Regions from separate parts of the Bradyrhizobium sp. NBAIM14 genome, predicted to be linked through region 3. Evidence: predicted binding sites of a transcription regulator. Region 3 holds the regulator's gene; each other region holds the start of a gene.
What was found. The regulator LexA, encoded in region 3, represses DNA repair genes until DNA is damaged. The targets are predictions, from matches to a motif close to TGTTCNNNNTGTGTTCNG.
Positions count from the first base shown of each region.

Region 1 (7,531 bases), on a different contig from region 3:
AAGGCGACATGCACGCCGGCGGTCCAGAACAGCGAGGTGAGCTCGACCGATGTGTCGCCCAACGCGATGCAGGGATGCGACACCGATCCGATCTCGGCGCGGGCGAACACCGCAGCCGCCAACAGGGGAACAGCCGAGGCCAGGAACTTGAAACGCAACATGACGCTCTACTCGCTAGGCCCCGGGAACTCACAACCGAAACGCGTCGGGCCTTATGGTTTGCAGAGCGTAAAGGAAAGTCGTTACCGCCGGGTTGATGCGCGGAATGATCAAGCCAGCTGGCGCACATCCTCCGCGAGTGCGCGGTACGACAGCGCTTCGGCGAGGTGCAGCCGGCCGATCTTGTCGGCATGGTCGAGGTCGGCCAGCGTTCGCGCCACCCGCAGCACGCGGTGATAGCCGCGCGCCGACAGGCGCATGGTCTCCGCGGCGTCGCGCAGCAGCTTGGCGCCTTGCGCATCCGGCTTTGCGATCTCCTCCAGCACGGAGGCGGGGGCTTCAGCATTGGTGCGGACATGGGGCAGGCCTGCATCCGCATAGCGCGCCAGCTGGATGTCGCGCGCCGCCGCCACGCGGGCGGCGACCTCGGCCGATCCTTCCGACGGCGGCGGCAGGATCAGGTCGGCGGCCGTCACCGCCGGCACCTCGATGCGCAGATCGATGCGGTCCATCAGGGGACCTGAGATGCGCGCCTGGTAATCGCCGGTGCAGCGGTCGATGCGACCGCGCTTGCAGACATAGCCGGGCTCAAACGCATTGCCGCAGCGGCAGGGATTCATCGCCGCGACCAGCATGAAGCGGGCAGGGTAGGTGACGCGATGATTGGCGCGCGACACCGCGACCTCGCCGTTCTCCAGCGGCTGGCGCAGCGAATCCAGCACGCGCGGATCGAACTCCGGCAATTCGTCGAGGAACAGCACGCCCTGATGTGCCAGCGAGATCTCACCGGGCTTGGCGCGCGCGCCGCCGCCGGTGAGCGCGGCCATGCTGGCGGAATGGTGCGGCGAGCGGAACGGGCGCCGCGCCGTCAGCGCGCCGCCTTCGATCTCGCCGGCGACCGAGGCGATCATGGAGACCTCGAGCAGCTCGCTCGGCGACAGCGGCGGCAGGATCGAGGGCAGGCGCGCGGCCAGCATCGATTTGCCCGCGCCCGGCGCGCCGATCATGAGCAGGTGGTGCCCGCCGGCGGCCGCGATCTCCAGCGCGCGCTTGGCGCTTTCCTGGCCCTTGATGTCGCGCAGGTCGAGCGTCGAGGCGGCGGCCTCGTGCACCTTCGGCGTCGGCCGCGACAGCACCTGCGTGCCCTTGAAATGGTTGGCGATCTGGATCAGCGAGTGTGCGGCAATGATCTGGATGTCCGGGCTCGCCCATGCCGCTTCGGAGCCGCAGGACGCCGGGCAGATCAGACCTTCCTCGCGCATATTGGCGCCGATCGCGGCGGGAAGGACGCCGGCCACCGGCGCGATCGAGCCGTCGAGGCCGAGCTCGCCGAGCACGGTGAAGCCGGTCAGCGCATCCGGCGGGATGGCGCCGATCGCGGCCATCAGCCCGAGCGCGATCGGCAGGTCGTAATGGCTGCCCTCCTTCGGGAGGTCGGCCGGGGCCAGATTGACGATGATCCGCCGCGCCGGCAGCGCCAGCCCCGAGGCGATCAGCGCCGAGCGCACCCGCTCGCGCGCCTCCGATACCGCCTTGTCCGGCAAGCCGACGATGGCAAAGGCCGGCAGGCCGGGCGCGACCTGCACCTGCACGTCGACCGCGCGGGCCTCGATCCCCTCAAAGGCGACGGTAGAAACCCGCTGAACCATGCCGAACCAGCCTGCCCATTGCTGCAATTAGGGGTAGCAGAGCGCGGCCGTTTCCGCAAGAACAATACGGGAACAATCGCCTAGCGGCCGGTCAAATCCTAACCAATCGTAAACGCAGCCCAGACACTACGTCTCGAATGCCGCCTTCTCTCCTCAGCACATTCCAACGAATGTCCGCTACTCCTAGGGCTGCGGGATGGGCCGTGGTCTAACGGGTGAACAGTTCAAATGCTTGCAAATCGCCGGAGAAGCGAACGTCGGGTGTGCAGCCGCCTCGCCAAGATCCATTTTGGCGCGGGCTCGCTGCCGCGGGATTGCACGATCACGGACATTTCGGATGGCGGCGTGAAAGTGGTGGCGGAATTTCTGGAAGTGCCGCCGCAATTCACCATCATCTTCGCGCCTGATTATTCCCGCCAATGCCGCCTGCGCTGGCGCATCGGCTGCGAATTCGGCGCCGAGTTCGTCGACTGAACCTCAACAGGCGCGCCTCCTTAACGGGACTTTAGCGTTAATGGGTAAGCATCTCTGATCAGTTGCCGAGTGATCAGAGTATGCCCAAGCGTTCGTTCCTCGCCTTATCCCCGGCGGGATATCTGTGTTCCGCCGTCCTGATCCTCGCCCTCGGCGGCTGTCAGACGGCCGGCATCGACGACGTCACCGGTGCGCTCGGCGGCAAGCGGGAGCCCGCCGCCAAGTTTGACGGCAAGTCCGACAGCAAGGCCGACCCCACGCCGGAGATGGACGCACTTCGCGAGCGTTATCGCGCCAAGCCGAGCGATCCCGCCATTGCTCTCGAATACGGCAAGGCGCTGCGTGGCAGCGGCCAGCGCGCGCAGGCGGTCGCAGTGCTGGAGCAGGCCGTGCTCGCCCGTCCTGGCAACAAGGCGCTGCTCGCCGGCTACGGCCGCGCGCTCGCCGACAACGGCAATTTCCAGCAGGCCTTCGACGTCCTCGGCCGGGCGCATTCGCCCGAGGATCCCGATTGGCGCATCCTGTCGGCGCAGGGCGCTGTGCTCGACCAGCTCGGCCGCAACGAGGAAGCCCAGCAATATTACGCTGCGGCGTTGAAGATCGTGCCGAACGAGCCGACCGTGCTGTCCAATCTCGGCCTGTCCTACATGCTGCAGAATAATCTATCGAAGGCCGAACAGGTGCTCGGCCGCGCCCATCAGCGCAATCAGAACGATGCGCGGGTCCGCGCCAATCTGGCGCTCGTGCTGGGATTGCAGGGTCGCGAGGCCGAGGCCGAAATCCTCGTCAAGGCAGATCTGCCGCCGGACCAGGCCGCGGCCAAGGTCGCGGCGCTGAAGCAGCTGCTGGCGAAAAAGCAGCAGCGGGCGGACAGGTAGTCCGCCCTAGAGCATGATCCGGACCCGAAGGGCCGCGTCAGCGCAAAGTGTGAAGCGGTTTTCCCTCGCGACAAACGCGGAAGGCGTTTGCGCGGAGATCATGCTCAAATAAGCCGCGCCTACGACGCCTTGCGATGCGGGGCCGAGCTGCGCCCCGACTTGCCCTTCAGCTTCTTCAAAAGCGGCTCGAGCAGCGAGCGCTTCGGCTTCTTCACCTCGCCGCGGCCGGCGAGGCGGTTCGCCATATTCTGGAACAGAACGGTGGTGCGGTGGGTCCTGGAGACCTCCGCGATCATCTGGCCGTTATTGGCCGCGGTCGAGAACAGTTTCGAATCGAACGGGATCACCGCGATCGGCTGGCTCTCCATGGTCTTGGCGAAGGCCTTGACCTCGATCTCCGCACGCTTGTGCATGCCGACCTGGTTGAGGCAGTACAGCGGCGGCCGGTCGTTCGGTCGCGCCGCCTTCAGCACGCTCAGCATGTTCTTGGTGTTGCGTAGATTGGCGAGATCGGGCTCGGCCACGATCACGATGTCGTCGGCGTTCACCAGCGCGCGCCGGGTCCAGCCGGACCATTGATGGGGCACGTCGAGCACGATGCAGGGCGTCGTCATGCGCAGCGTGTCGAACACGGCATCGAAGGCTTCAGCACCGAAATCGTAGACGCGGTCGAGCGTGGCGGGCGCTGCCAGGAGGCTGAGGCGATCGGTGCATTTGGCGAGCAGGCGCTCCATCAGCGCCGTGTCCGGCCGGTCCTGCGACAGCACCGCGTTGGCGATGCCCTGCACCGGATCCTGGTTGTAGTCGAGGCCCGCGGTGCCGAAGGCGAGGTCGAGATCGATCACGACGGAATCGAGCGAGAGATCGCGGGCGATGGTCCAGGCCAGATTATGCGCGACGGTGGACGCGCCGACGCCGCCTTTGGCGCCGACCACGGCGATGACGCGGCCGGTGATGATGGCTTCCGAGGCCGAGAACAGGCTGCAGATCGAGCGGACCACGTCGATGGTTTCGACCGGGCCGACCACGTAGTCGTTGACGCCGCGGCGCACCAGCTCGCGATAGGGCGCGGTGTCGCTGGGGCTGCCGATCACGACCACGCGTGTGCCGGGATCGCAGACGCCGGCGAGGTCGTCCAGTCCTTCGAGGATGTCGCGCGTGCCGTCGGACTCGATGACGATCACGTTCGGCGTCGGCATCGATTCATAGGCTTCGATCGCCGCGGCGAGGCCGCCGTCCTTGGCGCTGAGATGGGCCTTGGCGAGCCGGCGGTCCTGGCCAGCCGCGGTCACCGCCTTGAGCGTCTGCTCGGTCTCGCAGAAGGCTTGCACCGAAATGCGAGGAACCGGGGCGATGTGTTCCTCGGGATGCTGCGGATCGTCCGCGTCTTCGTCGTGGATGCCTGTCATTTGGCGGTATCGCTGAGTTTGGCCTTGTCGGATTCGGGATAGGTGGTCGTCGTCGTCGTGCCCTTGCGATAGCGATCGAACGCGATCTCGCGCCGTGCGGTATAGGCGGGCGTCTCGGCGCGCGGTTGCTCTAAGTCAGCCGGGTTGTCGATCATCGCGGCGAGATTGCGCTGGCTGGCGCAGCCCAGATTGAAATAGGGCCGGTTCTCGGTGTAGCCGGGGTTGAGGATGTTGGGGCCGACGTCTTCGGGCCACAGCCCGCAGGGGCCGGCGACCGCGGTGATCTTGGAATAGCTCAGGCGGATGGTGGGCAGTAGCCCGGGATCATCGGGGCGATAGGGCCGCTGGACGATGGCGCGCGACGGCACGCCGCCGGACGAGAGCACCGAGCGGATCTCCTGATAGGTTGCGGCAGCCGCGCGCGAATTGGCGGTGTCGACCGGCACATCGACGACGACCGAGCCGGTGCCTTCGCGCATCCAGTCCCGCGCGATGCCCGCGACGTCCGAATGCTGCGCAGCCGAGAGGCCGCCTCTGCTCTTGCCGACGAAGATCACGATCGACTTCTTGCCTTCCTGCACCGCAATCGGATGGCGCTGGCGATAATCGGTCGGCACCGTCTGGGTGACGATCTCGGTGGTGTTGCAGGCGCCGAGCATGACGGAGAGGCCCGTCAGTGCCAGCGTGAGCCGCAAATTGCGCCGTCGATCGGCTGATGTTGTCGTCATCCCCTGATCCCTCCTGCCCCTGCCTTGCCCGGTCCCCAAACCGTTCGTCTCAGTCGATGATGAAGCCGAAATCGCCCGGCGTGCCGGCGACCGGATCGACACGGCTCGCGATGCCATAGAGGCGGTTGACCCGGCCGAGCAGCGCCCTCTGTGCGTCCGAGGCCGGCGCGAAGCCGTCGTCGGGCCGCGACAATTCCTTCTGGGCAACCGCGCGCACCACGTAAGGCGTCACGATCACCATCAGCTCGGTCTCGTTGTTGACGAAGTCCTGGCTGCGGAACAGCGCGCCGATGATCGGCACCTGGTCGACACCAGGCAGTCCGTTGATCGCCTGCTTGGTCTGCTGCTGGATCAGGCCGGCCATCGCCATCGAGCCGCCCGAGGGAATCTCCAGGGTCGTTTCGGCGCGGCGGGTCTGGATCGATGGAATGGTGATCGAGTTGGTCGAGGACCCGGTCACGGCCTGCGTCAACGTGATCGAGTTGGTGTTCGACAGCTCCGAGACCTCGGTCATCACGCGCAGGCTGATGCGGCCTTCGCTGAGCACGACCGGGGTGAAGTTCAGCGAGATGCCGAACTTCTTGTAGGTGACCTGGGTGGTACAGACGTGAGTGACCGGATCGCAGGCATAGCCCCCGGGAATCGGGAATTCGCCGCCGGCGATGAAAGTGGCGGATTCGCCCGAGATCGCGGTCAGACTCGGTTCGGCCAGGGTCCGCATGACGCCGGCGCTTTCCATTGCCCGCATCGTGGCGTTGACGGTGGCGACGCCCTTGGCGAGGCCGGTGACGCCGAGCCCATTACTGCTGACGATCGGTCCGCCAGAGACCGAGAACGGGTTGGAATTGTTGAAATTCACCACCGCCGTGCCGGCATTCAGGCTGGCGCTGAGATCGACGCCGAGCTGCTTGACGATGTCGCGGCGGACTTCGCCGACCACGACCTTGAGCATGACCTGGTCGCGGCCGCGCACGACGATGTTGTTGACGACCTTGTCCGCGCCGCCGACCAGCTTTGCGGCAACGTCGCCGGCCTGCTGGGCCTCGACCGGGCTCGACACCGAGCCGGTCAGCATCACGCTGTCGCCGACGCCCTCGATCTGGACGCCCGGCAGCGACTGGCGCAGTGCCGAACGCATGCCGTTGAGGTCGCGCTTCACCGCGATGTCATAGGAGGCGACCTGCTGGCCATCGGCCGCGAAGAACACGACGTTGGTCTGGCCGACCTGGCCGCCGATGATATAGGCGCGCTGGGCCGAGCGGATCACCGCATTGGCGATCTTGGGATCGGCCACCAGCACGTCCTTGACCTCGCGCGGCAGGTCGATGACGACGGACTTGCCGATGCCGAGCGACAGAAAGCGCGACCGCGCCGGTGCGATAGTCCCAACCGACGATAAGCCGAGATCCGACGCCTGCATCGGCGCCTGGTCGCCGACCGGCGCCTCCGCAGCACTGAGGACGCCGGAAGCCGCGAGCAGCCCCAGCACCAACATCGTCCCCGCCAGGACCGAGCGCACGCGCTTCCCCCGAATGCGCAAGCCCGTCCGATCACCCCCGTAGTTCATGCTGTCCCCATCACTTCTGTGACGTCAGTTGCCGTGCCTGGACGCCGTAACGGATTACGTTCACGCCGCCTGGGCGCTTGATCGCCTGGTCCTCGGGCGTGCCGTCGACTGCGTTGGCATCGACGATGCTGCGCAGCGCGAGTGTCAGAGTGCCGCCCTGCCGTGCGGCCGAAAGCGTCGCGATCTGGTCGGGCCGCAGCTCGAGCGTGACGGTCTTGCCGACCACCGCGTTCTGGCCCTCCTTTTCCTTCGGGGCCTGGTCGATCGCGAGCACGCGGATGTTGGTGAGAATGACCTCGGACAGGATGAGGTCGTTGCCGCCGGTCGGGCCGTTGGTGTTGCCGCCGTCCGGATTCTTCAGCCGGCGGGTCAGGACGATGTCGACGCGGTCATTCGGCAGGATGAAGCCGCCGGCGCCGGTTTCGGCTGAAATCTCGGTCGAGACGGCACGCATCCCGGACGGCAGGATCGCGGCCATGAAGCCGGAGCCTTCGGCCTTGACCAGCTTCTGCTCGCGGATCGGCTCGCCCTGCATCAACGGCACGCGCGCGATCGAGCCCGCGATGTGGGTCGGTGCCTCGGGCCTGCTGTCGCGGCGGATGAAGGCGCTGCTGGCGGTTGCCGCGGGCCAGGCCTGCCATTGCAGGTCCTCGGGCTTGACGGCCTG
Region 1 covers NZ_JADYVQ010000016.1:11,124-18,654, reverse strand. Annotated here, with positions in the region: gene I6F28_RS28230 (hypothetical protein) at 1-161, opposite strand, end outside; gene I6F28_RS28225 (YifB family Mg chelatase-like AAA ATPase) at 270-1,808, opposite strand; gene I6F28_RS28220 (PilZ domain-containing protein) at 2,037-2,282, shown strand; gene I6F28_RS28215 (tetratricopeptide repeat protein) at 2,363-3,160, shown strand; gene I6F28_RS28210 (CpaE/TadZ family protein) at 3,280-4,569, opposite strand; gene I6F28_RS28205 (CpaD family pilus assembly protein) at 4,566-5,297, opposite strand; gene I6F28_RS28200 (type II and III secretion system protein family protein) at 5,347-6,864, opposite strand; gene cpaB (Flp pilus assembly protein CpaB) at 6,875-7,531, opposite strand, start outside.
Region 1: the regulator LexA is predicted to act here: its motif matches at 1,866-1,883, upstream of I6F28_RS28225 (YifB family Mg chelatase-like AAA ATPase).

Region 2 (7,531 bases), on a different contig from region 3:
GAGGGCTGGTTTTCGGCGGCAGCGCCGCTATTAGGGTTAAGTTTGGGCGCGAATTAGTCCCCAGAGCCGGGGTTCGGAGAAAAATATTTCTCGAACTTGCCTTCCATACCGTCGAATTCCTTGGCGTCGGCAGGTGATTCTTTCTTCTGGGTGATGTTCGGCCAGCTCTTGGCGTAGTCGGCGTTGACCTGGAGCCACTTTTCGAGGCCCGGTTCCGTGTCCGGCTTGATGGCGTCGGCGGGGCATTCCGGCTCGCACACGCCGCAATCGATGCACTCGTCGGGATGGATGACGAGCATGTTGTCGCCCTCGTAGAAGCAATCGACCGGGCAGACCTCGACGCAGTCGGTGTACTTGCACTTGATGCAGTTTTCAGTGACGACGTAAGTCATCCAACGCTCCGAAAAGCTCTTTTAGAAGTCGCGGCTTGCCTAGCGCGGATGGCCGGGCGCCGCAAGGTCGGGAAGGCCCGATCATGACGGCTTTGTGTGTTTGATCGATCAAGAAATGAATGCAAAGCGCAATTAATTGCGCGTGCCGAGCTCCTCATAGAGCATGCGAGCCGAGGCGGCATCGCCACGGCGCTCGTTGAAGGCGGTGACCTTCAGCACGCGCACGGTGCGATCGAGCGCGATGGTGAGGACGTCGCCAAGCTTGATCGCATGGCCCGGCGATGTCTCGCGCACGCCGTTGACGCGGACATGACCGGTGACGACGAGCTCGGCCGCCGAGGTGCGCGCCTTCACCACCCGCGCGTGCCACAGCCATTTGTCGATGCGCTGCCGCTCGGTCGTCGTCGTGGGATTACTCCTTCCGCCCCAGCTGCTCCTTCAACGCGGCGAGCTTGGCAAAGGGCGAGTTCGGATCGATCGGACGATCGCGCTCGCGCGGGTTCGCGCTCGAGGCGTAGGGACGCAGTGACGGACCGGACTCGCGATCACGGCGGTCACGGCCCTTGTCGCGGTCGCGGCCACGATTGTCGCGGCCCTTGTCACGATCGCCGCCGAACTTCTTGTTGTCGCGGTTGCGATCGCGATCCTTGTCGCGGTCTCCCTTGCCCTGGAAGCTGCGATTGCGGTCGTCGCGACGCTCACCGCCCTCGCCGCCTTCACGCGGCTTGCGGAAGTCGCGGCCGCCATCGCGGCGATGGCCGCCGCCGTGACGATGGCCCGGCTTCGCGCCGTCGGCGGCTTCGCCGGGCGCGGCGCTCGCAGCATCGGGTGCAGCGCCAGCCTCAGCGCCGGGCCGCGGACGCTGGTTGTTGTGGCGCTGATGGCGATGGCGCTCGTGGCGCGGCTTGCGATCTTCGTGACGACCGGCAGGGCGCCAGACCTCGACCAGCTCAGGCTCGGCCGGTGCGACTGTTGCCTCAGGCGCGGCAGCATCGGGGGATGCAGCAGCTTCCGTCGCGGCGGTCTCGGCGGCAGCCGCTTCGAGGCCGGCAGCCTCGGCGGGCGTCGCAGCCTCTTCTGCGGGCGGCGCGATTCCGGGGGCGTCCTCGGGCGTGACGGGCGCTTCCGGAGACGCTTCCAGCGCCGGCTCCTCGTGAGCCTCCGCAGGAGCGGGCTCGTCGTGCGGCTCCATGCCGGGCGCGTCTTCGACGGTGACGGATTCGGCCGTAGCCTCAGCGGCCGGAGCCTCAGCCGGCAGGCCGGCAACGGCTTCCGCTGCAGCCTCGGTCGAGGTCTCCGCGCTGCCTTCAGCGGGCGGCGTCTCGGCCGCGACGGTCTCAGTGACGATCTGCTCGGTCACGACCTGCTCGGCGACCACAGGCTTTTGCGGCAGCGGCGGGCGCTTCTCCATGCGATAGCCGAGCGCGCGCAGCACGGAGGCGAAATCCTCGCCGGCAGATCCGGTCAGCGAGGTCATCGCCTGCGTGACCACGAAGCTGCGGCCATCGAACGCGCCGGCGGGCTTTTCGCCCGGCGAATTCTCGCGCCAGGCCAGCGCCGGGCGGATCAGGTCGGCGAGGCGCTCCAGGATGTCGACGCGCACGGCGCGCTCGCCGGCCTGCTTGTAGCCGAGCACGCGATAGGCATCGCGCGGCAGCGCCTTGTCGACCGGGAACGAGGTACGCCCCGAGGAGGCCAGATGCTGCGCGCCCGAGAGCGCGGAGAGATCGACATTGTCCTGCTTCAGCGCCCAGAGCAGCGCGGCAAGCGCACGCGCGGCGGGCTTGAGCAGGCCGGGGAAATAGATGTGATAGGCGCCGAAGCGGACGCCGTATTTGCGCAACACGGCGCGCGAGGGCTGGTCGAGATCCTTCAGCTCGCTGGCGATCTTCGGCCGCTCAAGCACGCCGAGCGCCTCGACCAGCTGATAGGCGATGCCGCGGGCAATGCCGGTGACGTCCTCGGCCTTCGACAGCTCGAACATCGGCCCGAGCAGCTTTTCGATGTGCGTCTTGAGCCAGAGCTCGAGCCGCGCCTGCACCTTGTCGCGGGGCGCGCCGGTCAGGCGCTCGTCCGAGATGATGCGGATGCGCGGATGCAGCGCCTCGTCCGCGGCGGCAAGGCGGGCCACGGCATCGCCGGTCCAGCGGATGATGCCTTCGGACGTCAGCACGAACTGATCGTCCGGCGCATTGCCCAGCTTTTCGGCGCGCGCATTGATCTCGCCGGCGAGGACCGCTTGCGCTGCAGCCTGCAAGGCCTTCGCATCGGAGCCGGCTTCCGCCGCATCCGGTGCAAAGGTGAAGCCATCGAGGCGGCCGATGACATGGCCTTCGACGATGACTTCGCCGGTCTTGCCGATTTCAGTATTCAAGCTCGTGTTCTCCCGCAGGCGGCGCATCAATACACTGGTCCGGCGATCAACGAAACGCTCAGTCAAGCGTTCATGGAGCGCATCCGATAATTTATTTTCGACCTCCCGCGCGATCCCCTGCCAGCGTTCCGGGTCTTTCAGCCAGTCCGGGCGGTTGGCGACGAAGGTCCAGGTGCGGATCTGGGCGATTCGGGCCGACAGCGTGTCGATGTCGCCGTCGATGCGGTCGGCCTGGGTGACCTGGGACTCGAACCAGGCATCGGGAATGCAGCCCTTGCGCATCAGGAAGCCGTACAGCGTCGTCACCAGCTCGGCATGGGCGGCCGGCGACAGCTTTCTGTAGTCCGGGACCTGGCAGGCTTCCCAGAGCCGCTCCACGGCGGCCTTGCCATGCGCGATATCGCGCACCTCGCCGTCGCGGGCGGCGTGATCGAGCACGCGCATGTCCTCCGCGATCGGCGCGCGCGTCAGCGTCTCGTGGCCGGGGGCGAGGTTCAGCGAGACCTGGAGCGCGCCGAGCGAGGAGAAATCGAGCTTGGAATTGCGCCATTGCAGCACCTTCACGGCATCGAAGGTGTGGTTCTGCAGCGCGTTGACGAGCTCGGGCTCGAACGGCGCGCAGCGGCCCGTGGTGCCGAAGGTGCCGTTGCGGGTGGCGCGGCCGGCGCGGCCCGCGATCTGCGCGAATTCGGACGGTGTCAGGCGGCGGAACTGATAGCCGTCGAACTTGCGGTCGGAGGCGAAGGCGACGTGGTCGACGTCGAGATTGAGGCCCATGCCGACGGCATCGGTGGCGACGAGATAATCGACGTCGCCGTTCTGGAACATCGCGACTTGCGCGTTTCGTGTGCGCGGCGACAGCGAGCCCAGCACCACGGCGGCGCCGCCGTGCTGGCGGCGGATCAGCTCGGCGATGGCGTAGACTTCATCGGCCGAGAACGCGACGATGGCGGTGCGGCGCGGCTGGCGCGTGATCTTGCGGTCGCCGGCGAATTCGAGCTGCGACAATCTGGGCCGCGTGATCATGGAGACACCAGGCAACAGGCGCTCGATGATCGGGCGCATGGTGGCGGCGCCCAACAACAGCGTCTCGTCGCGGCCGCGGCGGTTGAGGATGCGGTCGGTGAAGACGTGGCCGCGCTCGAGATCGGCGGCGATCTGGACCTCGTCGACGGCGAGGAAGGAGACGTCGATATCGCGCGGCATCGCCTCGACGGTCGAGACCCAATAGCGCGGGTTCTTCGGCTTGATCTTCTCCTCGCCGGTGACGAGCGCGACGCTGGCCTCGCCGGCTCTGGCGGCGATCTTGTTGTAGACCTCGCGCGCGAGCAGGCGCAGCGGCAGGCCGATCATGCCCGAGGGATGCGCCAGCATCCGCTCGATGGCGAGATGGGTCTTGCCGGTGTTGGTCGGACCGAGCACCGCAGTGACGCCCGCGCCGGGGGCGCGCTCGGAAGCGAAGGGGGAGGAGGAAAAAGCCATGTCTATCGGATTAGGTAATGGCGATTTGGGCGAATGTCAGTGCTGGATGGGGCGGTGAGGGGGCTGGCTCTTGGTTCCTCATCCTGAGGAGCGCGTCAGCGCGTCTCGAAGGATGAAGGCCCGGCTGGTGCTGCTGGGCGAGCCAAGCCCCTCGCCCTTCGAGACGGCCGCTTGCGCGGCCTCCTCAGGGTGAGGGGCACACCGCGGGCGTGAAAACGCCTTCCCCAAATCCCGCGCAACTGTCTCACTTTGCGACGCTTTTCCCGTTCGCTTTAAGCTTCGGAACGACTCTAGAACGAATCGCGGCCGAATCGCTGACTCCCCTGTGAGTCCCGTTCCGTTCACGCAACATGTCGCGGGACTCGTCTTGGTTGCGCACTAGATGGAGTTTTGCGGGGGCGCACAAGCGACCGGGGTGGTTAAAGCTGGGGATGGCGGCGAGTCGAATCAGAATCGGGGAGGAGTCAAATGGATTCCCTGCGGCGGGGGTTGGTCAAACGAAGAGTGCGAAAACAACCCCATGCACAGTAGCTAAGTGATTGAAATTGCTTAGCCTGCGCCGAACGCTCGTCATTCCGGGGCGCGACGCAGTCGCGAGCCCGGAATCCATCGTGAAACCATCCCTGAAGCCCGATGGATTCCGGGTTCGCGCCAAGGGGCGCGCCCCGGAATGACGGCGGAGAGAGCGGTGCGGCCTCCTCGCCTACTGCGTCTTGGCGACCCGTGGCGGCTGGGGGGCGGTGATGAAGCTGGTGGCTTCCAGCATGGCCGGGCCGAGCGGGGTCGGCACTTTCAGCCAGAACGGGACCAGGATGCGCGTGCCGGCGATGGGGGCGAACGCGATCTCCATGTTGCGCTGGGCGGCGAGGTATTTGATCACCGGGCGGTCGGGGATGTAGCCGGCGATCGGCACGAAATAGATCGCGCAGACCACGACCGGGCCCTTGTACCCCTTCTCCGCCTTCACGGTCTCCATGCGCTTGAAATCGAGCTTGAGCTCGTAGCGCATGCGGCCGTCGAACACGGGCGCGGAGCTGTGGCAGGCGTCCTGCGAGACGGGATCACCGGTGCCCGGGACGCGCAAGAGCGAAGCGGTCATGGGGTCCCAAACGCCGCGGCGATGCGCCTCAGTGACGACGATGCGATCGGGATCGACCGGCGGCTCCGGCAGGATGGCAAAATCCTTCACATTGCCCTTGTCGAGGGTGATGCGGATCTCTTCGGTCTTTTTCTGGGTGGTGGTGGAGGCCTGGTAGCCGGTCGCAACCAGCGCGCCACCAACGACGCGCCCCTGGCTGGCGCCGGTGCCGGACCCGCCCGTGAACGACTTCAAAAGCCCGGTGGTGCCGCCGGCGGCCGCCGCCGAGAACACGTCGTCCTGGATATCGATGTTCCAGGCGCCCTTGCCGACGGGAATGCCCGCCAGCGTCGCCTCATATTGCGCCTCGAGCTTACCTTGCGCCGCCGCGGGCGCTGCGCCGGACGCCAGGCCCAGCACCGCCGCCAGGCCACAAAGCGCCATCAGCCGGCCGGCCGGAAGCAGACAGGCTGAGCGCAGGACTTGCGCGAAATGAACCGTTGTCGGCACGAAACAATCCAATCAGAGCGCGATATGCTGTTACTTAAGCCAAAACCGGCGGCAAACAATGTGTCGGGGCGCGCAGCCCCGGGAACTCCACCGGACTCTTCGACGGCGAATACGCCCTTTATGTGATGGTAAGGCGCGACAATCATTGCCGTTTTGGTGATCGGGCGGTAACGGGGGGCGTTCCGACCTCTCCCCACCTCCGCTGTCATGCCCCGCGAAGGCGGGGCATCCAGTACGCCGCAGCGCCTCTGGTCAGCCGCGCCGCCGCGGAGTACTGGATCGCCCGCCTTCGCGGGCGATGACACCGAGGTGGGGCGCGAGATCCCGGGTTCGGGCTCTGCCCGCCCCGGGACGACGGGCCAAAAACGGCCCGTCGCCTTGACGCAAGGCCCCTTCCCCCCTATACGTCCGCCCGCTCCCTGCAAGGACGAAAGAATTTGCCCCCGTGGCGCCGAAATGGCGGCCGCACTCGTTGGGGGTTCGAACTAAAGGATTTATGCCATGTCTCGCCGCTGCGAACTGACGGCCAAGGGCCCCCTCGTCGGCCACAAGGTCAGCCACTCCAACATCAAGACCAAGCGCCGCTTCCTGCCGAACCTCGTCAACGTGACGTTCATCTCGGAAGCCCTGGGCCGCAACGTGCGCCTGCGCGTCTCCACCAACGCGATCAAGAGCGTCGACCACAATGGCGGCCTCGATGCCTACCTGCTCAAGGCCAACGCCGACGCGCTCTCCCCGCGCGCGGTCGAGCTGAAGCGCGCCATCCAGAAGAAGGTCGGCGACACCCAGCCGGCCAAGCAGGCAAGCTGAGATTTTTCAGGATAGGGCGGGGGCTAAGTTGCGTCGCGTGGCGTAGGCTTAGCCGAGTAAGAGTTCGAGTAGCGGCCGGATCGGAAGATCCGGCCGTTTTTGTTTGTACACAGGAGAGCAGCTTCCGGAGTGCAGCGCGTTGACCGCCGGATATCCTGTTTTCCTCTGCTGCGCCTTTGTTCAACAGCTGCCTCCGACCAAATCGAGCGAGGCGATTGTGATCGCTCAAAGGTTGTGACAGCTTTTCCTTTAGATTCGCGGCGTATCCCACATTGGCCGCCTACTAACGGACAAGAAATGAAAGCTATCGGCTTCAATTTTCACAAAGGCAGGATCCGAGTCGTCGTCTTGGAATTCATCGAAGGCAAGGCAACGTTCTTGAGCAGAAAGTTGGTCGACATCGATCCAAACCTACCTTTGCCGGAGCTCACACACAGGTACGTTTCGAACCTTCGTGGACTACTCGATGAAACGCCAACGGATTCGGTCGCTGTTCGGCTTGTCTACGAATCAGCCAGCCTCGATGCCGCAAAATCGCAAATCATGCCTGCCGGACTTCTCGCTTTGATCTGCCACGAGAAGGGGCGAACACTCTATCAATATACACCACAGGCTCTTCGCTCAGGGAAGGCGTTCGGTCTGGATAGGTCGAAGAAGCCAATCAGGGAAGTAGACGCTCTGTTCGGAGACCATCCTCCTCATTGGGACGATCTCCACCGCGGCGCCGTGTTAGTTGCTTGGCGAGCATTGTTGGAGAACAATTGATGCAGCTGGCGCCCGGAGATCAGATCGGTCCCAAGTACACGACCAAGCAGCACTTGGGACAGGGTTCTTTTGGCACTGTCTACGAGATGCGCGACAACCTTCTTGCGCGAGATTGCGCGC
Region 2 covers NZ_JADYVQ010000010.1:104,928-112,458, forward strand. Annotated here, with positions in the region: gene fdxA (ferredoxin FdxA) at 54-392, opposite strand; gene I6F28_RS23010 (RNA-binding S4 domain-containing protein) at 525-776, opposite strand; gene I6F28_RS23015 (helicase-related protein) at 805-4,248, opposite strand; gene I6F28_RS23020 (DUF3108 domain-containing protein) at 4,952-5,755, opposite strand; gene rpmB (50S ribosomal protein L28) at 6,338-6,646, shown strand; gene I6F28_RS23030 (hypothetical protein) at 6,944-7,411, shown strand; gene I6F28_RS23035 (serine/threonine-protein kinase) at 7,411-7,531, shown strand, end outside.
Region 2: the regulator LexA is predicted to act here: its motif matches at 4,529-4,546, upstream of I6F28_RS23015 (helicase-related protein).

Region 3 (7,531 bases):
GACCGGGATCGACTTCCTCAGCCTCCTCTCCGGCGTCGCTCAACGCCAACATGGCGCGTGCAATCTCGTCCTGGCTATCCGCAGGAAGCCGCCGCACGGCCTTCAGCGCCTTTTCGAGCAGTTCTGTCATTGGCAGAAGATAAGCCGGGTCGAGACCAAAAGGAAGTGTGGTTCCTGGCTGGCAAGGGAGGCCTTTTGCTTCAGCTCCTCCGCTCGGCTAGAACTTGCCGACCCAGTCCTGATTTGTTGCGGAGTTCGCCCGTGGCCCTGATGCCGGTTTCTGACGCGCTTGCCGCGGTGTTGGCCGGCGTCGAGCCGCTGGCTGAACAGATGGTTTGCCTCGACGAGGCCTACCATCGTGTGCTAGCCCGCGATGTCGCGGCGCGGCGCACGCAGCCGCCGGAGGCGATGTCGGCGATGGACGGCTATGCCGTGCGCACGGCCGACGCGGCAAACGATTCGAGGTTGACCGTCGTCGGCGAGGTCGCGGCGGGCCGGCCGCTCGCGGGAAGCGTCGGCCCCGGCGAAGCCGTGCGGATCTTCACCGGCGGCGTCGTTCCCGACGGCGCCGATGCCGTCGTGATCCAGGAGGACACAGCTGCCGACGGCAAACATGTGACGATCAAGGAAGCCGCCATTTTCGGCCGGCACATCCGCCCTGCAGGCGTCGACTTCCGCGAAGGCGACGTGCTGCTGCGCAAGGGAATCCGCCTCACCGAGCGCGATCTCGCCCTTGCCGCCGGAATGAATCATCCGCATCTCGCCATCATCCGCCGCCCGAGGGTTGCCGTTCTCGCCACCGGCGACGAGCTCGTGATGCCGGGCACCACGCCTGGTCGCGGCCAGATCGTCTATTCCAACGGCTATGCCCTGCATGCGCTCGCCCGCAGCGAGGGCGCCGAGACCATCGACCTCGGAATTGCCGCCGATACACTGGAGGCGACGTCCGCCGGCATCCGCCGCGCGCGCGAGAGCGGCGCCGACATCCTGATCACGACCGGCGGTGCCTCGGTCGGCGACCACGACCTGGTCCAGCAGGCGCTCAAGGGCGAAGGCATCGCGATGGCGTTCTGGAAGATCGCGATCCGGCCGGGCAAGCCGATGATGCACGGTCGGATAGGCGCGATGCGCGTGATTGGCCTGCCCGGCAATCCCGTGTCGTCCTACGTGTGCGCCTTCCTGTTCATGGTCCCCTTGATTCGCGCCCTGTCGGGCCGTTCAGCGATTCATCATCGGCGCGAGCGCGCCGTGCTGGGCCGCGATCTCGCCGCCAACGACCAGCGCGAGGACTATCTGCGTGCGCGGCTGGAGGAGCGCGACGACGGCACGCGCGTCGCCCTTCCGGTCAGCCATCAGGACTCCTCCCTTCTTGCGAATCTCGCTGCGGCACAGGTACTTCTGGTGCGCGCACCGTTCGCGCCGAAGGCCGAGGCCGGCACGCCTTGCGAGGTGCTCCGGCTGCCCGTCTGAGCCGCCCAGCCACACGCATTCCGCGAGCTTGGCCGCGTTCACCATAAATTAAGCAGTTGCGGAACACATATCGAACATATAGTGTCCGTTCATGATTTGTTTCGAGGATGTAGCGGCTTAGTGCCGGCTTCATCGTGTCGGAATCGAACGACATCAACCGGGGGACTTTGGTCGAGATGTTGACGCGCAAACAATACGAGCTTCTGCGGTTCATCAGCGAACGTCTGAAGGAAAGCGGCGTGCCGCCGTCCTTCGACGAGATGAAGGATGCGCTCGACCTGCGCTCGAAGTCAGGCATCCATCGCCTGATCACTGCGCTCGAGGAGCGCGGCTTCATTCGCCGCCTGCCCAACCGCGCCCGTGCCATCGAGGTGATCAAGCTGCCCGAGCTCCAGGCCGCCGCCGGCAATCGCCGTGGCTTCACCCCGAGCGTGATCGAGGGCAATCTCGGCAAGGTGCGCGCGAGCTCCAGCCCGCCCGCGGACGAGGGCGAGCGCCCCGTCGCGGTGCCCGTGATGGGCCGCATCGCCGCCGGCACGCCGATCGAGGCGCTGCAGACCCGCAGCCATACCATCAGCGTGCCGCCGGACATGCTCGGCTCGGGCGAGCACTACGCGCTCGAAGTGCGCGGCGATTCGATGGTCGAGGCCGGCATCCTCGACGGCGACATGGCGCTGATCCAGCGCAACGAGACCGCAAATACCGGCGACATCGTGGTGGCATTGATCGACGACGAGGAGGCCACGCTCAAGCGCTTCCGCCGCCGCGGCGCCTCGATCGCGCTCGAGCCCGCCAATGCCGCCTACGAGGTCCGCATTCTTCCGCCGAACCGCGTGAAGATCCAGGGCAAGCTGATCGGGCTTTACCGGAAGTACTGATAACGGAAGTCTCAAGCGCCGCGCGCGCTGCGATCGGCATCGTCGATCCAGGATCGGAGCGGATACTTGCCCGCTCCGGCCGGTCTCTCGCGCCGGCTGTCCGGTCCATCTTCCCGCGCGACATTCCCCCGCGCAGGCGCGCAGCCATTTCTGCTTCGCCGGTAGAGTTGTGCCGGCAGTGCTGATAGCTCCGGCCGAATGCAAGGACGCGAGGTTTGTTCCTATCGAATCCGGGAAAGATAATGTGATCGCGCGCTGCGGACGCGAGCCGCAGATTTGCCCATAACCGAGCAGAGCGTTGTATGCTTCCACTCTGATAGAGGCCTGCGCCTCGAAAGAGACGCGGGTCGCTATCCCAGCATGAGGAGCACCCGATGTGTGACTACAGCCTGCATGCCGTCGCGACGCGCCCCGCCGAAGTCGGCGAGACGATCGTCACGACAACCTTCCGCGGCACCTCGACGCGCGGTTTCGCTTCCGAAGCCGATCCCTCCGTCGCGGTCTGTCTGCTGCCGGGGACGGAGCTCGCTTTCGCCGACAATGTCCGCTACGACAACCGCTGGATCTGGACGCGCACCGTGAACTCTCGCGTCGGCAAGTTCGGCAAGATCGACCCGCACATTCCCGATCGCCATCATGACGCGATCGAATTCCCCGACGGCAAATACGTGCTGGTGACGCAGCTCGTCGAAGGCCAGCGCGCGACCGTGCTGCAATTGCCGGTGACGCAGCCAGCCCCCGAGCGCGAGCACAAGCCGCAGATCGTCGCCGACACGCGGCCCACGATCACGCGCCTGCCGATCGGCTGACGCCCTTCGGCCGACAGGCCGAGCCCGGGATTGAAATTGCCGTCGCCGGCCGAGGCCGGCGAGCCCGGCAAGTTTGTGTTTCAGGACATTCGATCGGCGAGCCCACCGCCGCGCCTCGTCGTCGCACGAAGTTTGGGCCGTGCTGCCCGCATTTTGAACGTCCGCTCCGCAGCCAAATGACCGATGCTGTCGTGGTTTGAGGCGGCGGACACGCTCGATGAAGACCTTCATTCGCGTCGTTGAACTTTGGGTACCCGACCGGACGCGCAGGCGGCTGGAATTCGGCGGCGGCCTCTACGACGATGGGCTGTCCGCGTTCAAAGCCGTCAGCGAAGAGCTGCACTTCGGATATGACGAGGGACTTCCCGGCAAGGCCTGGGCCTGTGGCCACCCCGTCATCCTCACGAAATTCGCCAACTCCTATTTCAAGCGGACCGATCAGGCCGCTGCGGCCGGCCTCACCTGCGGCGTGGCGGTGCCGGTGTTCGCGGGCGAATTCCTGCAAGCCGTGCTGGTGCTGTTCTGTGGCGACGACGAGGCGCACGTCGGCGCGATCGAACTCTGGCACAACGATCCTGATCTCTCGCATGAGATGGGGCTCGTCGATGGCTATTACGGCACCGCGGACATGTTCGAATTCAACTCCCGCCACACCAGATTTCCGCGCGGCTTCGGCCTGCCCGGACGCACCTGGAAGGCGGGCCTGCCGCTGATCATCAAGGACTTGCACGACGCCAAGAGTTTCCTGCGCTGGGAGGACGCCGCCAAGGTCGGGATCAATCTCGGCGTCGGCGTGCCCTACCGAACCGGTACCGACCAGACCTGGGTTCTGACATTCCTCTCCGCGCAGGCAACGCCGATTGCACGACGCTTCGAGATCTGGGTCCCGAACGAGGACCGTTCGGCGCTGGTCTTTCGCGCCGGCGATTGCAGCGCGCAGACCGACCTCGCCGCACGCTATGCGGCGCAGTCCATCGCCAGGGGCGAAGGCAGCATTGGCGGCGCCTGGGCCGCCGGCATGCCCGCGCTCAACGACGATCTCACCCGTGACGGCTCGATCGCCGGCTCCGAAGCCTGCGCAGCCGGGCTGAGCCGAATGGTGGCCCTGCCGGTCATCGGCAACGGAAGGCTTGACGCCGTGCTGGCCTGGTATTTGTGATCCGCGTCAATCGTCGGCCTGCAAGTCGGCCTCCGATGGCGTTGCGTCCCGGTTGCGGGGCACGGCCGCCTTCGGCACGAGGCTGCCGTCGAAATCTCCCTCGCCGGCGCCGGCCGGCAGCCAGGGACGGCTTGCTCCCCTCGTCCTCACCGCCTGCACCGGAAAGCCCTCGCCGCGTCTCGTCAGAGCCAGTGCGCCCTGACTGGCAAGACCCGCCCGATCGACCACCATCGCCGCGCAATCGGGTGGCGCAGGCCGCGCCGTCACCACCAGCGCGGCGCGGCTGCAATCATCGGCCAGCGCGTCGATACGCGTCGCCAACGCGATCAGTCGTCCGTCCGCGAGCGGCGCCACGCAGCCGGTCTCGTCACACGACACCCCACTCGCCAACGAGGCGTTGCCGGCATCGCGCGGATCGGCATCGGCAGCCAACCACTCCTTCAGCAGGAAGCTGTCCTTGCTGGCGCGGATCACCTGCAAGCGCCCATCCCCGCCCCGGATCGCGACGCTCGCGCCATCCCCGGCAATCAGGATATCGGGCTGCCGCACCGACAGTCCCCAGAGGATCGCTGCCAGCAGCACCAGGGCGCCGGACCAGCGCAAGGGCGTGCGCAACAGGCCCATCACGATGAGCCCGAGGCTCGCTGCGATCAGCGGCGCGATCCCGAAGGCGGGAATGCGGCCGACGGCGCCCGGCAGGGCCGCCACCCAGCGCGCGACCAGGACCATCCACTCGATGCCGATCCCCATCAACCACCAGAACACGCCGTCGAGCCCGAAGGGCGCCGCGAGCAGCCCCAACAGCCCGGCCGGCATCACCAGCGCCGAGACCACCGGCATGGCGCCGAGATTGGCGAGCACGCCGTATGGGGTCACGCGATGGAAGTGGAAGGCGGCGTACGGCGTGGTCGCGAGCCCCGCGATCAGCGAGGCCAGGAACAGCATCGCGATCTCGCGGCCGCCCCACAACGCGATCCGCGCCGTCGCGGAATGATCGGGCGAGGCGAGCAGGTTCGGCATGCCGATCTGCACCAGCGCCACCAGCCCGAGCGTTGCCGCAAACGACATCTGGAAGCTTGGATGCACCAACGCCTCCGGCGCGACCGCAAGCACGATCAGCGCGGCAACCGCCAGCGTGCGGAAGGTGATGGCGCGGCGGTCGACCATCACTGCGATCAGCACCACCGCCGTCATGAAGAACGATCTTTGCGTCGCAACCTCCGCGCCCGACAGCAACAGGTAGAACGCGGCCGCGACCAGCGCCGCGGCGGCCGACCATTTCTTGATGGCAGAGCCGGCCGCCAGCCCCGGGATCAAGGCCAGCAGCGCGCGCACCGCGAAGAAGACGACGCCGGCGACAACCGCCATGTGATAGCCGGAGATCGACAGCACATGGCCGAGTCCCGAGACGAACATGGCATCGTTCACGGGCGCGGTGATCGCATCGCGCCGCCCCGTGAGCAGCGCCGTCGCAATCGCGCGGTTATCGCCTTCGAGCGTTGCGCGGATGCGCGCATCGATCGCATCGCGCAGGCCCTGCATGAAGGCCGCGTAGCGCAGCCGCAGGCCGCCAGCATCCGGCGGCGTGGACGCCGTGATCGCGCCCATCACGAAGCCGGAGGCGCCGATGCCCTGGAAGAACATGTCGCGCGAGAAATCATAGCTGCCGGGGCGCACCGGCGAGATCGGCGGGAGCAGCCGCGCCTTCAGCTGCACGAAGCTGCCAACCTCAGGCGCCGTGCCCTTGCGCACCGAGAGGCGGACGCGCTCGAGCTTGACGTCGCTGCGCTGCGCCTCCATCGCGCTGACGCGCAGCACGAAACGGTCGGTGCGCTCGCGGATGTCGCGCGCTTCCACGAAGCCCGACAGCGACACCGAATAGAGCGGTTTTGCCAAAACGGTGTGCGCGATACGCGCGGTCTTCCAGGTCGCCACGGCAAAACCAGCCGCGACCGCCGCGAGCATGATGGCGGGCGCAAACAGCCGGCTCCGCCGGAGCAGCACCGCGCCGAGCATCAGCGCGATGGCTGTGGCGGCAACCACCCACAGCACCGGCTCATGATCGGCGGCGAAATAAAGCGCAATGCCGCCGCCGAAGGCGACCGGCACCCACGGCAACAGCCGGCCAGGCCCGGCCTCGCCCCGAGCCCATTGGCGCAGCGTCTCGATGATCGCCGGCCAGATGCCGAGGCCCGCTGGCGCCAAGCCGCCGGCCGGGGCGGCGCGGCCGACCGGCCACATCCCGGCAACTCCCTGGGACCGTCCTGGCCGGCCCGGCTCCGCCATTCCCCTGCACCTTACGATACGCGACGGCTGCGGAGGCTACCGGACCGTGCGGCTGCACGAATAGCGGTACGGATCGGGAACAGGCGAAGAGCGCCCTACTTTTCTCCGGGCTGGCGCCCGTTGCTAGATCAGCGGCGCCTGCGAGGAGGCGTGGTGATTGACGATCTTCCACTCGCCGTCCTCGCGGATGATGACCCAGCTCATCTTGACGACGAGATCATCCCGCTCGCCCGCGAGATCGAACGTGATGGTCGCGGCCATGTTGATCAGATCAGGGCCGGCCTGCGCGGCGTGCACGTCGGAGAAGGTCGCGCTCGGCCTCCCCCAGCGCGGCAGGCCGTTGAAATAGTCGGCGACGCCATCTCGGCCGCGATAGAGCTTCGGATTGGAGCCGAAGAAGAACGCGTTCCTCGCATAGAGCGAGGACAGCGCGGCCGCATCGAGCGCCGCGAAGCCGGCGCACCATTTCGCGATGATGGCGGAAACGATGGCGTCGGCCTCGCTGCTCATGTCCTGCTCAGCCCTTCTCAACCCTTGGCGACTTCCTTCGCGAACGTGTCGCGCAGACCGATCGTGCGCGAGAACACCGGCTTGCCGGGCGTCGAGTCCTTGTCACGCACGAAATAGCCCTGGCGCTCGAACTGCATCGGCTCGGTCGAATTGCTCTCCGCAACGGACGCCTCGACCCGCGCATCGGCGAGGATCTCCAGCGAGTTCGGGTTGAGATCGGTCGCGAAGTTCGAGGCATCCGGGCTCGGATTGGCGAACAGCTGGTTGTAGATGCGGATCTCCGCCGGCTTGGAGGCCGCCGCCGGCAGCCAGTGCATGGTCGCCTTGACCTTGCGGCCGTCGGGCGCGTTGCCGCCCTTGGTCGCGGGATCATAGGTGCAGCGCAGCTCCACCACCTCACCCTTGTCGTTCTTGATCAC
Region 3 covers NZ_JADYVQ010000004.1:171,728-179,258, forward strand. Annotated here, with positions in the region: gene I6F28_RS12575 (hypothetical protein) at 1-130, opposite strand, end outside; gene I6F28_RS12580 (molybdopterin molybdotransferase MoeA) at 262-1,470, shown strand; gene lexA (transcriptional repressor LexA) at 1,647-2,348, shown strand; gene I6F28_RS12590 (hypothetical protein) at 2,723-3,157, shown strand; gene I6F28_RS12595 (GAF domain-containing protein) at 3,375-4,316, shown strand; gene I6F28_RS12600 (ComEC/Rec2 family competence protein) at 4,323-6,602, opposite strand; gene I6F28_RS12605 (nuclear transport factor 2 family protein) at 6,726-7,112, opposite strand; gene I6F28_RS12610 (glutamine--tRNA ligase/YqeY domain fusion protein) at 7,130-7,531, opposite strand, start outside.